Regions from separate parts of the Micromonospora sp. WMMD736 genome, predicted to be linked through region 1. Evidence: riboswitches for the same ligand, from Rfam matches in the RefSeq annotation. Region 1 holds a riboswitch; each other region holds the start of a gene.
What was found. Region 1 has a riboswitch for cobalamin ahead of ACN269_RS01045 (CbtB domain-containing protein). Riboswitches for the same ligand answer to the same signal wherever they lie in the genome.
Positions count from the first base shown of each region.

Region 2: linked by a shared signal. The riboswitch ahead of ACN269_RS09135 (acyl-CoA thioesterase) and the one ahead of ACN269_RS01045 (CbtB domain-containing protein) in region 1 are both predicted to bind cobalamin.
Region 3: linked by a shared signal. The riboswitch ahead of metE (5-methyltetrahydropteroyltriglutamate--homocysteine S-methyltransferase) and the one ahead of ACN269_RS01045 (CbtB domain-containing protein) in region 1 are both predicted to bind cobalamin.

Region 1 covers NZ_JBMHMI010000001.1:289,161-297,232, reverse strand. Annotated here, with positions in the region: gene ACN269_RS01055 (ribonucleotide-diphosphate reductase subunit beta) at 1-324, opposite strand, end outside; gene ACN269_RS01050 (ribonucleoside-diphosphate reductase subunit alpha) at 363-2,690, opposite strand; cobalamin riboswitch at 2,886-3,099, opposite strand; cobalamin riboswitch at 3,241-3,380, shown strand; gene ACN269_RS01045 (CbtB domain-containing protein) at 3,416-3,619, shown strand; gene ACN269_RS01040 (CbtA family protein) at 3,610-4,380, shown strand; gene ACN269_RS01035 (histidine phosphatase family protein) at 4,377-4,967, shown strand; gene ACN269_RS01030 (GH92 family glycosyl hydrolase) at 5,157-8,072, opposite strand, start outside.
Region 2 covers NZ_JBMHMI010000001.1:2,168,746-2,171,954, forward strand. Annotated here, with positions in the region: gene ACN269_RS09125 (hypothetical protein) at 1-371, shown strand, start outside; gene ACN269_RS09130 (ABC transporter substrate-binding protein) at 439-1,329, opposite strand; gene ACN269_RS09135 (acyl-CoA thioesterase) at 1,551-1,997, opposite strand; cobalamin riboswitch at 2,186-2,400, opposite strand; gene metE (5-methyltetrahydropteroyltriglutamate--homocysteine S-methyltransferase) at 2,581-3,209, opposite strand, start outside.
Region 3 covers NZ_JBMHMI010000001.1:2,172,088-2,175,296, reverse strand. Annotated here, with positions in the region: gene ACN269_RS09150 (recombinase family protein) at 1-634, opposite strand, end outside; gene ACN269_RS09145 (hypothetical protein) at 1,143-1,343, shown strand; cobalamin riboswitch at 1,393-1,605, shown strand; gene metE (5-methyltetrahydropteroyltriglutamate--homocysteine S-methyltransferase) at 1,722-3,209, shown strand, end outside.

The DNA.
Region 1 (8,072 bases):
CAGGTTCAGGTAGAACTGGACGTGCACGGCCTCCTCGAACAGTTGCCGCGACAGGTAGAGCCGGCCTTCGGGGCTGTTGACGTGCTGGTACAGGTTGAGCACGAGGTTGTTGGCGACGATCGTGTCGCCGGTGGCGAAGAACGCGACGAGGCGGCTGACCAGATGCCGCTCGGCCGGCGACAGCCGGTCCAGGTCGGCGAGGTCGGCGTGCAGGTCGACCTCCTCGACCGTCCACGTGTTGCGGATGGCGTCCCGGAAGCGGTCGAAGAAGTGCGGGTAGCGCATCGGGCGGAGAGTCAGGTCCATCCCGGGGTCGAGCAGCATGTGTGTGGTCCTCGCGTCGGTGGTGGTGTCGGCGGTGGTCACTGGCACGCCTCGCAGGACTCCGGGTTCTCCAGCGAGCAGGCCAGCGCGTCGGCGTCGACAGCGACGGGGACGACGGGCGTCACCGCGCTGACGGTGGCCTGCTGGATCCGGGTGGCCGGCCGGGACCGCAGGTAGTAGGTGGTCTTCAGACCGGTCTTCCAGGCGTACAGGTACATCGAGGAGAGCTTGCCGATGGTGGGCGAGGCCAGGAACAGGTTCAGCGACTGGGACTGGTCGATGAACGGCGCGCGGGCGGCGGCCAGGTCGATCAGCGCGCGCTGCGGCAGCTCCCACGCGGTGCGGAACAGCTCCCGCACGTCGGCCGGCAGCTCCGCGACGGACTGCACCGAGCCCTCGGCCCGCTTGATCGCCGACCGGATCTGCTCGGTCCACAGGCCGCGGGCCTTCAACTCGCGTACCAGAGCGGTGTTGACCTGGAGGAACTCCCCCGACAGCGTCTCGCGCTTGAACAGGTTGGACACCTGCGGCTCGACGCACTCGTAACAGCCGGCGATCGAGGCGATCGTCGCGGTGGGCGCGACCGCCACCAGCAGCGAGTTGCGCAGCCCGTGCGCGGCGACCCGCTCCCGCAGCGCGTCCCAGCGGGCGGTCTGCGTACCCTCGACGCCCCAGAGGTCGGGTTGAAGCTGGCCCCGGGCGGCCCGGGTCTGCGGGTACGTCGGGTGGGCGCCGAACTCCCGCGCCAGGTCGGCGGAGGTCTCCAGGGCGGTCAGGTACAGCTCCTCGCTGATCCGGGTGGACAGCTCCCGCGCGGCCGGCGCGTCGAACGGCAGCCGCAGCGCGAAGAACACGTCCTGCAACCCCATCAGCCCGAGCCCGACCGGCCGCCAACGAGGGTTGCTCGCCGCCGCCTGCGGGGTCGGGTAGTAGTTGATGTCGATGACCCGGTCGAGGAAGGTCACCGCCGTCCGGACCGTGGCGCGCAGTCGTTCCCAGTCGATGCCGTCGTCGGTCAGGTGGGCGGCGACGTTCACCGAGCCGAGGTTGCACACGGCGGTCTCGTCGTCGCTGGACACCTCGATGATCTCGGTGCAGAGGTTGGAGAGGTGGACCACGTTGCCCGGCTCGGCCGTCTGGTTGCAGAGCCGGTTGGCCGCGTCCTTGAAGGTCATCCAGCCGTTGCCGGTCTGGGCCAGGGCCCGCATCATCTTCCCGTACAGCTCGCGGGCGGGCAGCTGCCGCACGTAGCGGCCCTGCTCCTCGGCGGCCCGGTACGCGGCGTCGAACCGCTCCCCCCACAGGTCCGGCAGTTCGGGCACCTCGTCGGGGTCGAACAGCGACCACATCTCGTCGGCCTCGACCCGGCGCATGAACTCGTCCGGGATCCAGTTGGCCAGGTTGAGGTTGTGGGTACGCCGGGCGTCCTCGCCCGTGTTGTCCCGGAGCTGGAGGAACTCCTCGATGTCCGGGTGCCACGGCTCCAGGTAGACGCAGGCCGCACCCTTGCGCCGGCCGCCCTGGTTGACCGCCGCGACGCTCGCGTCCAACGTGCGCAGCCACGGCACGATCCCGTTGGACTGCCCGTTCGTACCCCGGATCAGCGCGCCGCGGGACCGGACCCGGGAGAACGCGATGCCGATGCCACCGGCGAACTTGGACAGGTTGGCGACCTGGGCGTAGCGCGCGTAGATCGAGTCCAGTTCGTCGCGCGGCGAGTCCACGAGATAGCACGAGGACATCTGGGTGTGTCGGGTGCCGGAGTTGAACAGGGTCGGTGAGCTGGGCAGATAGGCGAGGCTGGACATCAGCCGGTAGAAGTCGACCGCCTCGTCCGGCGTACGGGACAGGCCGCAGGCCACCCGCAGCAGCCAGTACTGCGGGGTCTCCAGCACCAGCCGGGTGGTGGGGTGACGCAGCAGGTACCGGTCGTAGACGGTGCGCAGGCCGAAGTACTCGAAGCGGCGGTCGCCGTCGGCGTCGACGGCGTTGTCGAACGTCTCCGCGTGCGCGGCGACGAACGCGGCGGTCTCGTCGCCGATCAGACCCTCGGCGTGGCCGGCCCGGATCGCCGCGCTGAACGAGGTGATGCCCTGACGCCGCACCTCCTTGTCGACGTAGCCGGCCAACAGCCGCGCGGCCAGGCGCGAGTACTGCGGCTCCGTGCCGATCATCTCGGCCGCCGTCTGGATGGACAGCCGGTCCAGCTCGGCCGTCGTCGCGCCGTCGTAGAGGCCGCTGATCGTACGGGTGGCCACCCGCATCGGGTCGACGTCGGTCAGGTCGTCGGCCCACCGCTCGACCGCCCGGACGATCTTGTTCACGTCCACGGCCTCGGTGCCGCCGTCGCGCTTGCGCACCTGCATCGGGGTCCGCCGCACGGCCTCACCGCTGACCGGGACCACCTCGGTGACTGTCACCACTCACTCCTCGGGAGTTCGAGACCTCAAGGGCCCTCGGACGCGAGGAGGCGGAGACCATCGGACGCCAAGCCCGCGCGGGCATGGGTCAGGTGGCGTCAGCCGTACCACGCGGCCTCGGACCGCCGCGCACCCGAGGTTCGGGTACGCGGCGCGCTGGCAGGTCTTCGGACTCGCGGGCGCGACCGGGCCTGCCCGGTCACCTACTGGCCGTCGCTTCCCAGGCCGATGGCCCAGTGCTGATGACGGCGGTCGTTCCCACTCACCGCTGCGGGACAGTCCCGGATTTCCACCGGGTTCCCTCTTGCCTCGACCAGTCACCAGGATTGGCCGAACCAGCTGCGGTCGACACCATATATAGGGGCGGGCACGTTTGTCACACCCCACATGTCGGTCTCGGGCGTGTCGCGGTCGACGTGACGGTCCTCGTCGATCGACCCGGGCCGGGTGGCGGGCGGCGGCACCCCGACAGTCGTCGTCGGCTTGACCGAGCGGAACCGGCACCGATACGGTCGACCCACTATCTGCGGCGACGCGAGGGAAGCCGGTGAGAATCCGGCGCGGTCGCGCCACTGTGAGCGGCCCCCAGCCCGGGGGTCGCGAGCCAGGACGCTCGGTCGTCCGCAGCCTTGCGATGGGGACGCGTCATCCCCGAGGAGGTTCGTTCACGCATGTCCAGCTCCACGTCCAGCCAGCCGCTGGCGCACCCCGCTGTCCCGATCCGTCTCCTGTGGACGGTCCTGGCCACCGTCGCCGTGCTCGCCCTGCTGGCCTACCTCGTCGCCTTCGACCAGGGGGCGGTCTCGCGCAGCGGGATGTACCTGCACGAGCTGATGCACGACGGCCGGCACCTGCTCGGTGTCCCGTGCCACTGAGCGGCACCGGAACCGCACCCACGTTCGTCACGGTCCTGCTGCGCGGGCTGCTCGCCGGCCTGGTGGCCGGCCTGCTCGCCGGGACGTTCGCCTACGTCGTCGGCGAACCACACGTCGAGGCGGCCATCGCCATCGAGGAGGCGGCCACGCACGCCGGGCCTACCGCCGACGGGCACCAGCACGGCGAGGAGGCCCTGATCGGCCGGGACGGCCAGCGCGGCGGCCTCTTCCTGGCCACCGGCCTGTTCGGTGTCGCCATGGGCGGCCTGTTGGCCAGCGCGTACGTCCTGCTGGCCCGTAGGCGGCAGACCGCCGACGACGGACGGTCCGGGCTGTTGCTCGCCGGCGGCGCGCTGCTCGGCGCGGTGCTCGTGCCGTTCCTCAAGTACCCGCCGAATCCGCCGGCCGTCGGCGACCCCGCCACCATCGACCAGCGCACGGTCACCTACCTGCTGATGGTGGTGCTCGGCCTGGTCGCGGTCTGGTCCGGTTCGCTGGGCTACCGGTCGGTGAGTGAACACGCGCCCGTGTGGCTGCGGGCCAGCGCCGCGGTCGGCGGCTTCCTGCTGGTCACCGTCGTGTCCTATGTGGTGCTGCCGTCGTTCCAGGAGGTCCCCGCCGACTTCCCCGCGACACTGCTGTGGAACTTCCGACTCGCCTCACTCGGCACCCAGACGGTGCTGTGGACCGGGATCGGCCTGCTCTTCGCCGCCCTGATGCACCGCCAGCGCGCGGCCGCCGACGCACCACTGGCCGGGTGAGCGCCACCAGCCTGCGGCTGGTCGCCCACGGTCACACCGCCGCCCTGCGGCAGGCCCGGTTCGGCGGAGACGACGGTCTGGACGAGGGCGGCCGACGTGCCGCCCTCGCCCTGTCCCCCGCCCTGCCTTGCCGGCGTCCGCCCGACGCCTGCCTGTCCAGCCCGGAGACGGCGGCCGTCGAGACCGCCGAGGTTCTCGGCCTCGCGCCCAGCGTCGAGGCAGGCCTGGCCGACTGCGATTACGGCGACTGGTCCGGCCGGGCCCTGGCCGAGATCGCGGCGGAACGGCCCGACGCGCTGCGCGAGTGGCTGTCCGATCCGGACGCCGCGCCGCACGGTGGTGAGTCGATCGTCGCCGTGCGCCGGCGCGTCGGTCGGTGGCTGGACGCGCAGCGCGGCGGCGGCCGACGGGTCACCGCCGTCACCCACCCGCTCGTGATCCGGGTCGCGCTCGTGCACGCCCTGGATCTGCCGTTGGCGACGTACCGGCTGTTCGACGTCGCGCCGCTGGCGGTCGTCCGGCTCACTGGCCACGGCCCACACTGGCAGCTCCGCCTGGACGCGGCACCAGCACCGGCGGAGGGGTGACGAGGGTCTACCACGACCCCTGTCGAGCTGCCCCAGATTCGGGGCAGCGAGGTCGGCTGGCAGGAGCGGCGATCGGTCGGGCGAGGCGAGCGGTCCCGCGACCCGCCGTTCGGGGCCGGGATCGGCGGACCCGCAACGGATGTCGGGCGGGCCGTGGAGTACGGCCCGCCCGACTGATGTGCTTCCGGCCTACTTCGTAGCGGTGATCGTGAACGGTCGGGACACCGTCGCCTTCGACCGGGACCCGGCCAGCGTCACGCTGGTGACTCCGGGCTCCATCGAATCCGGGACGCCGACGGTCCCACCGGCGACGATGCCGTCACCGTTCGCGCGCACCGTGCCGACCCGACGGCCGTCGCCGAGGCTGACCGTGATCGTCTCGTTCGGCGCGAAGCCGGTGCCGTCGACGGTGATCGCCGTGCCGCGCGGCGCGGTCGGCGTGGGCAACGACAGGCGCGGCTGGTAGGCCGGCTCCGCCGAACCCACGATCACCTGCACGGTCGCCGTCGCCGGGTTCGCCGAGGACGCGCCGGTGGCGCGGACGGCGTACCGACCCGGTGGCGTGTCCCCGGGGGTCGCGACGGTCGCACGGACCGTGCCCGTCGCGGACGCCGGGACCGTCACCTCGCGGGTCGTGCCGGCCGCGAGGCCCACCGTCACCCGCTCGCCGGCGGCGAACCCACTGCCGACGACCGTGACCGCGTCGCCAGCGGCGACCGACTGCGCGCCGGACACCGCGAGGGTGGTGGCCGCCCCAGCCGGCCGGACCGTCACGGTGAAGGTAGCGGTGCTGCTGGACACCGTGTCCCACACGGTGACGCGCACCGGGTAGGTGCCCACAGCGGCGTAGGTGTGCCGACCACTGAGCGCGCCGTCCGCGCCGACCGTGGCGTCGTCCGGAACCGTGCCGTCGCCCCACTGCACGCGGGCCCGGTAGCCGGTGGTGTCGGGGACACCGCCGGTCACCGACCCGAGGTCCGCCGTGAGAACCTGCCCGACGTCGACGCTCTGGTCGCCCGGGGCGGTGGTCACCAGGGCAGCAGCCGGAGTGCCGTCGTCGGCCACGGCGAACACGTGGATCCGGCCCGCCGAGCGCGGGTCGCCGGTCTGCGTCGGCAGGGTCACCGACACCAGCGTCTTGCCCGCCGGGATCTGGTACGGCGTGGTGGCGAACAGGAACGGCTGGGCACCGTCGCGGCTCGTGCCACTGAGCCGGTACGCGGACTTCGCGACCACGACGTTGCCGTACGACGGCGTGCCGTTGGCGTTGCCGCCCAGCGTCCAGTCACTGAACCGGATCGGAACGCTGTCGGTGCTGCCGTCGCTGAAGGTCACCGTTCCGGTGGTGTCCTGGTTGCCCTGCGTACCGGCGCCGATGAACGAGATGTTCCGGGCGTCGTCCGGCAGGCGCAGGGCGATCGTCGCGCCGTTACCGGTGGCGTTGTCCGGCTGCCCGGCCGGGACCTGCGGCAGGGTGAAGCCCAGCGCGGTGCCCGGCACCTGGTGCCGCTGCCCCTGGGTCACACCGGCCGCCGCCAGCGCGGCCCGCGAGTAGGCCCACGACTTCGCGTCACAGTCCGCCGCCAGGGTGCCCTCGTCGCCGACGCAGACCGTGTCGAACGCCGCGGTGAGGCTGGACTTCGCCGCGTACGCGACGTCGACGCCGACCGTCACCGAGCCCTGACCGGCGCCGTCGGTCACCGTGACGCTCGCCTGGTGGTAACCGGGCGTGGCGTAGGTGTGCTCGCCGCTGACCCGGTAGACCTCCCGGGAACTCAGCGTCAGGGTGCCCTCGGTGGCCGGTGAACCGTCGCCCCAGTCGATCGTGGCGCGGTAGTCGTCGGCGACGCCACCGGTGACCGTGGCCAGGGCCAGCGTGGCGGGCGCGCCGGAGCGGGCGTGCACGTCGTCGGTGGCGGTCACCGTGATGTCGCCGCCGCCCAGGTCGAGGTCGCCGCCGGCGAGCAGTTCGATCTCGGCCAGGTTCGGCTGCGCCGCGCCGACGGTCTTCGTCACGACCAGGCGGAACTGGGAGTACCGCCCGGGCTTGTCGATCCGGAACGGCCGGGTCTGGTTGCGCCAGCGGAACACCTCACCCGTCCGCGAGTCCAGGGTGTTCCAGGTGAGGCCGTCGGTGGAACCCTGCAACCGCCAGTCGGCCGGGTCACCCGCGGCCGCGCCGGAGGTGATGGTGTAGTACGTCGGCTGCTGCCGGCCGCCACGGGTCGTCCAGCCGATCTGCGGGGTACCCGACGACGCGGTCAACTGGGTGGTGGACGAGTCGTCGAAGAGCGTCGACGCGTCCTGACCCGTACCGATGGTGGCGGTGCCCAGGCCCGGCCCCGTGACGTCCTGCAACGGCTGCGGTACCGCGTTGCCCTTGGTCAGCGACGGGGGCGCGGCGTCCGGACCGGTGCCCCACGAGGACGGGTTCGGTCCCATCTGGAAGTCGATCGTGCCGCCCTTGGCGAGCGCGGACACGTCGACGGAGACGGTGCGTTGCTTCTTGCCGTTGACCTTCACGCTCTGCACGTACACGTTGCGGTTGTCGTTGTTCGCGGCGTTGACCACGATGTCGCCGGTCGGGCGGTGCACGGTCATCCGGGTGAACTGCGGCGAGCCGATCGCCCAGTGGGTCGAGCCCGCCTGCAACGGGTAGATGCCCAGCGAGCTGAGCACGTACCAGGCCGACATCTCGCCGTTGTCCTCGTCGCCCAGGTAGCCCTGGCCGATCTCGCTGCCCACGTAGAGACGCCGCAGGATCTCGCGCACCGCCGCCTGCGTCTTGGCGGGAGCACCGGCGACGTCGTACAGGTACGGGATGTGGTGCGACGGCTGGTTGCTCATGCCGAGCTGGCCCATCCGCACCGCGCGGGCCTCGACCATCTCGTGGATGATGCCGCCGTAGCCGCCGGGACGGTCGGCGTTCTCGGGCGTGGCGAAGAAGGTGTCGAGCTTGTCGCGCAACGCCTGCTGCCCGCCGTACAGGTTGATCAGGCCCCGGGGGTCCTGCTGCGCGGTGAACGCGAAGTTCCAGCCGTTGGTCTCGGTGTACACGCCACCCCAGTCCAGCGGGTCACCGGCGAGGAACGTGCCGGACGCGTC
Region 2 (3,209 bases), 1.9 Mb from region 1:
CGTGCGCGGCGGGCGCGGGCGTCACGGTGGTGGTCGACCTCACCGCGTTCGGCCTCGGTGTGCAGACCGGCTGCCGACTCGGGGACCCGCCGACCGGCCTGGCCGCGTTGCAGGGCGGGGGCTTCACCGTGACGGGCACTCAACGATGGGGCCTTGCCTTCGTCTGCCGTATCAACGGCTACCCCATGCCCGCCTCCGAGCCATGTGTCAATACTCCCCCGGCCAGCGCGTACTGGTCGTATTGGCACGCCGTGCCCGGCGGTACCTGGTCCTACAGCACGCTCGGCGCGAGCAGCTACAACCCCGCGCAGGGCACTGTCGAGGGGTGGCGCTTCGGCTCCGGACAGGCTCCGTCGATCTCCCCGCCGTAACTGGCGCTGGGGTGGTGCCGGCACCGCAGCCCTGTGCTACCGGGCCGCGCGGCACCACCCCGACGCATCAGGTGGGCACGTGCTGGGTGCGGGAGTCGGAGCGGCCGGCAAGGACGGCGGCGAGGATCTCCGCGCCGTCGACGACCCTCGGGCCCGGGCGGTTGAAGTAGGCGGGTCCGTCGACCACCCACACCTGCCCGTCGCGCACCGCGGGCAGGTCAGCCCACCCGGGTTGCGCGGTCGCCACGGACAACTCGTCAAGCGTCTGCTTCGGTGTGAACCCGCACGGCCCGAACACCACCACGTCGGGGGCCAGGTCCGCGACGACCGACCATCGGTGCGGTGTGCTGTGCGCGCCCGGTCCGAGCAGCAGTGACTGCCCGCCGGCGTAGCTGATCTGCTCCGGCACCCAGTGCCCGCCGGGCATAAGCGGGTCGAGCCACTCGACGAACAACACCCTCGGCGCGCCGGCCGCCGGCCCGGGCAACGCGGCGAGGCGACGCTCGCTGTCGGCGCGGATCTTCGCCGCCCGTTCGTCGGTGCCGGTCAGCGCGGCCACGGCATCGACCGTGTCGAGGATCCCGGCGATGGTCCTCGCCTCCAGGGACACCACCCTCGTGTCAAAGTCCATCAGTCGGACGGCGTCGTTGACCCGCTCGTAGGAGACCGCACACACGTCGCACAGATCCTGGGTCAGGATCAGATCCGGCTTCAGATCCTCCAACACGGCGACGTCGAGCTGGTACAACGACGACCCCCGGTGCGCGTCGCCAGCGATCGCCGCCGAGATCTCCCGGCTCGTCAACGCCCCCGGCAGCGACGTCGCGGTCACCGCCGGAATATCGGTCAGTTCCCCCGGCGGCCAGTCGCACTCATGGGTACGACCGACCAGATGCCCGGTCAGTCCGAGCATGGCCACGATGTCCGTGGCCGCCGGCAGCAGGGAGACAATGCGCACACCCGTCTGCCTACCAGGCACGACCGAATGGCGTCCACTCCCGCACGACGGGCGACGGCCTTCCCGGCGGACGACGCCGAACGCGACCACCACCCCGACGCGGATGCCATAACAGGAGGCGTTGGCCAGCACGAGCATCATCGCCGAACCTGGCGGGCGGTGAGGACGACGATCGCTGCCAGGTGACCGGCCAGCGCCGCGACGGACAGTCCGAGCAGGTCTTAGACCTCTACGGCGCCGTCGAGCAACGCCCGCCGCAGCGCCAACCGGTGTTCCCGGCGGATCTCCGCCTCACGGTACCGACGCCGGTCCCCGTCCGTTTCCGGCAGCAGCGGCGGCACCGCACGTGGCTGCCCGTCGTCGTCGATGGCGACCATGACCAGATGGGCCGTGGCCACGTCCGTGGGCGGCACGGCGCGGTCCCAGCGGTCCGCGGTCACCTTCACGGCCACCTCCATCGAGCTGCGGCCCGCCCAGGTGATGCGCGCGTCGACGTGTACGACGTCGCCGACCCGCACCGCCCGCAGGAACGCGGTCTCGTCGATGGCGGCGGTGACGGCCGGCCCGTCGGAGTGCCGGGCGGCGACCACCCCGGCGACCGAGTCGATCAGGTTGAGGATCCGGCCGCCGTGCACCGTACCCATCAGGTTGGTGTGATGTTGGTCCATGATCTGCGACAGGGTCAAATGCGACGCCGACGGCGCTCGGCCGGCGATCGCGGTGGTGTCGTGCACAGCGGTGATCCGTCCCTCGGGAAACCACACCGCCGGAACGCGGATACACGCTGAGGAGCACGCGCCGACGGACGGCACGTCACCCGCTCAGCCCACCCGCGAGGCCGACGGCAGCGCACACTGTTGTGTACGCAGCGCGGGCAGGTCTTCGGACTCGCGGACGCGACCGGCTACGCCGGTCCCCTACTGGCCGTCGCTTCCCAGGCTGATGGGCCCAGTGCTGATGACGGCGGTCGCTCCCACTCACCGCTGCGGGGCAGTCCCGGATTTCCACCGGGTTCCCTCTTACGACGCCCGGTCGGTCGTGACCGGGCGAACCAACGCCACCAGCCAGTCTAATGGATCGTTAAGGAACCTCCGCTGCCGAGGCCGGCGCTCCGAAACTCTCCGAGCCAGTGTTGAACGGCCAGAACCACAGCGGCACGCCGGCGGTGGCCGGTGCGGCGGCCCGCGCTCACCTGGGTTTACTCCCGTGGCTGCCGGGCGGGACTGACGCTCGTCCCGCCCGGCGTGGTACTCAGTGGCCGCGAAGCTCGACGGCAGCGGCGACCAGATGTTGCAGGGATGCCTTGACTTCTGGGTAGGCGCGGGTCTTGAGACCGCAGTCGGGGTTCACCCACAGCCGCTCGACGGGAACCACCGCCGCTGCCCGACGCAGCGCCTGCACGACCTCTTCGTGCGAGGGCACCCGCGGTGAGTGGATGTCCCAGACGCCGGGGCCGACTCCGCGGTGGTATCCGATCGCGGCGAGGTCGTCGAGGACCTCCATCTTCGAACGGGACGCCTCGATGCTGGTGACGTCGGCGTCGAGAGCGTCGATGGCGGTGATGACCTCACCGAACTCCGAGTAACACAAATGGGTGTGGACCTGGGTGTCGTCGGCGACACCGGAGGTCGCCAGGCGGAACGCGCCGACCGCCCACTCCAGGTATGCCTTCTGGTCGGCCCGGCGCAGCGGCAGCGTCTCACGCAGCGCCGGCTCGTCGACCTGGATCACCCGAATACCGGCCGCCTCGAGATCACGGCACTCGTCGCGCAGGGCCAGCGCCACCTGGTCGGCGGTATCAGCCGAAGGCTGGTCGGCGCGAACGAACGACCACGCCAGAATCGTCACCGGACCGGTGAGCATCCCCTTGACCGGCCGGT
Region 3 (3,209 bases), 1.9 Mb from region 1:
GATGCGGCCCTGCCTCGGCCAGCCGGTACCCGTACGGCGGCCGGCCGCCGAGATGACGGCCTTGCTCGATGACCTGGGCGCGCATGGCCGCCTTGGCCCGAAACCGCGAGCGCTGGATCTCACGTTTGGAGTGCACACCGAGCAGGGCCAGCAGCGACAGGTGGAACTCGTTGCTGACGTCGACCGGGCCGTTGAGCTCGGGCAGCCACAGCTGCACGCCGTAGAGGTTGAACAGCGGCGCGAGGTCGCGAAATTGGTTGCCGTAGAAGGCTCGCTCGAACTCTCCCACTACCACCGCGTCGAACCCGCGGGCAGGGTCGGCGAGCGCTGCCAGCAATCGTGCGGCTTGCGGGCGACGTGGCCAGGGCACCTGGCGGGAATGGCCCACGTCGAAGAACTCGGCCACGATCACGCCCTGGCCGTCGATCACGTCCTCGGCGAAGTCGCGTTGCCACCGCGCCGACGACAGCCGGTCCTGGAACTCCCGGGTCGACATCCGGCCGTAGAACGCGAACCGGATGCCCGGTGGCTTCGGTGTTGTCGGGTGCCGCGTCCGCAGGCGGCCTCGCCGGCTCGGCTGCTGTAGCCACCAGCCGAGCAGGTCGGGGCCGTCACGTTCCGCCGCGTGCTGCATCAGGACCTCCCACACGAGAGCCAGAGACAAACCCCAATATGGATACTTAACGATGCTGTGGTTCACTGGACTCGGCCACGCACCGCAGCTGTTGGCGCAGAGAAAGGCATCGAGGTTCGAGGCGCGTGCTCGCCCTGCGGCCCGTCGCCCGTCGGCACCAATTGGGCAAATGAGCGGTTGCCGGTGCGAGTGTCCGGCAAGTGCTATGCATGCCCAGGGTGGGACATCGATCATGTAGTCGCCGTCATGCGGGTGCATGCCGTATCAGTGCTGGTACGGCATGCGGTGGTGGTGCTTTTGGCGGAACTCGGTCAGGCCTCCTGTGATCTCGAGGCGGGTGAGCGGCTGGCATTCGCAGGATGCATGGACCGCCGCCAGTTTTTGGATCGGGTTCCCAGCCTGAGTGTCCCAACGCCCAGCCGTCCCAGGCCGCATCGGTGTGGCAGACCTGCCGAGGGTCCGCCTGTCGCGATGCGGTTGTGTCGATGGAGACCGTCCGCCGGACATCATGGCCGGTCTGCCGGAGCAGGCGTACGCCGCCGGGGAGGTCACTTCCGAGGGGGAGGACGACGACCATCTCCCGCACGATCTGATCGATGCGGTCGCCGTCGACTCCGACCCACGGGTACGGCGGCTGCGGGAGCTGCTGCGCGAGCGCGGCTGGTCCGGTTGGAACCGGATGCAGCGGCTGGCCGAGCCACCCGACTGACCGGTCCCGCTCAGCGGACACGTTGAGCCGGGTGATGCGTGGAGCCCCTAGGATAGATGTCGGTGTTGGTTCGCCGTGGCCTCATTGGTCGTGGCGCCGTAAGAGGGAACCTGGTGCGAAACCGGGACTGCCCCGCAGCGGTGAGTGGGAACGACCGCCGTCATCAAGCACTGGACCGGAAGGTCTGGGAAGCGACGGCCAGTAGGCGACCGAAGAGGTCTTGCCCGCGAGTCCGAAGACCTGCCAGCGCCGCGCGCGCCAGCCGGTGTGCGCCGCCGATGGTCTCTCGGGACGGCCGGGGCGGAAGCCGGTACGTTGCCGTACCCCTTCCTTCCCTGTCGTGGCGCGAGTCCTCGGCCTCTTCGAGGGAAGGACCCCATGAACACCGCATTCGGTCAGAGCACTGTGCTCGGCTATCCGCGCATCGGCCGCAACCGCGAGTTGAAGAAGGCCGTCGAGGCCTACTGGGCGGGACACATCGACGCGGAAGAGTTGGAGACCACCGCTGCCGCGCTGCGGCGCGAGGTCTGGCAGGCGCTGCGCGACGCAGGCTTGGACGCCATCCCGTCGAACACCTTCTCCTACTACGACCACATGCTCGACACCGCCGTGGCCGTCGGCGCCATTCCGCGACGCTTCGCGCGTCTCGGTCTGTCCGAGCTGAACACGTACTTCGCGATGGCCCGTGGTGTCGACGCCGAGCCGGCACTGGAGCTGACGAAGTGGTTCGACACGAACTACCACTATCTGGTGCCGGAGGTGGACGGCGACACCGTCTTCGCGGCGAACCCCGCGAAGGCGTTGCGCGAGTACCGCGAAGCCCGTGACCTCGGCGTCGAGAGCCGCCCGGTGCTCGTCGGACCGGCCACGTTCCTGCTGCTGTCCAAGGCCAGCGACGGGGGTGGTCAACCGTTCGACCGGTTGCCGGACCTCGTCGACGTGTACGCCGACCTCCTGCGGACGCTCGCCGACGCCGGGGTGCGGTGGGTGCAGCTGGACGAGCCCGCCTACGTGGGCGAGCGCAGCGAGGCGGAGATCGCCGCGCTCCGTGACGCGTACCGCCGGTTGTGCGCCGTCGAGCAGCGGCCGACAATCTTTGTCGCCACCTACTTCGGGACGCTCGGTGACGCGCTCCCCGCTCTGTTGGACACGCCGATCGAGGCGATCGGTGTGGACCTGGTCGCCGGGCCCGGCAACCTGCGGCAGCTCGCCAGCGCGGGCCCATTGCGCGGCAAGACGATCGTCGCCGGGCTCGTCGACGGCCGCAACGTTTGGCGCACGGATCTGCGTGCGGCGATCACCGCCGGCGCGGTGGTGACGGGGCTCGCCGATCATGTCGCGGTGTCGACGTCGTGTTCGCTGCTGCACGTGCCGGTGGACCTGTCCGCCGAGACCGCGCTCGACCCGGACGTGCGCCAGCGGCTGGCGTTCGCGCGGCAGAAGGTCGACGAGGTCGTCCTGCTGGGACGGGCTCTACGCAACGGCACCACATCTCTGCCCGCACCGCTTCCGGCGTCGCCCGCTTCCTGGTACGACGCCACCGTACGGGGCAGGCTTGCCGCGCTGCGGGCCGCTGACCGGCAGCGTGGTGCCTACCCGCAGCGCGCCGCGGCTCAGCAGGCCCGGCTGCACCTGCCGGCGCTGCCGACCACGACGATCGGTTCGTTCCCGCAGACCGACGAGCTGCGTCGGGCCCGGGCCGCGTACCGGGCCGGCCAGCTTGACGAGGTCGACTACACCCGGCGGATGCGCCTTGAGGTCGGACGGGTCATCCGACTTCAGGAACGGCTGGGCCTCGACGTGCTGGTGCACGGCGAGCCGGAACGCAACGACATGGTCCAGTACTTCGGCGAGCAGTTGAGCGGG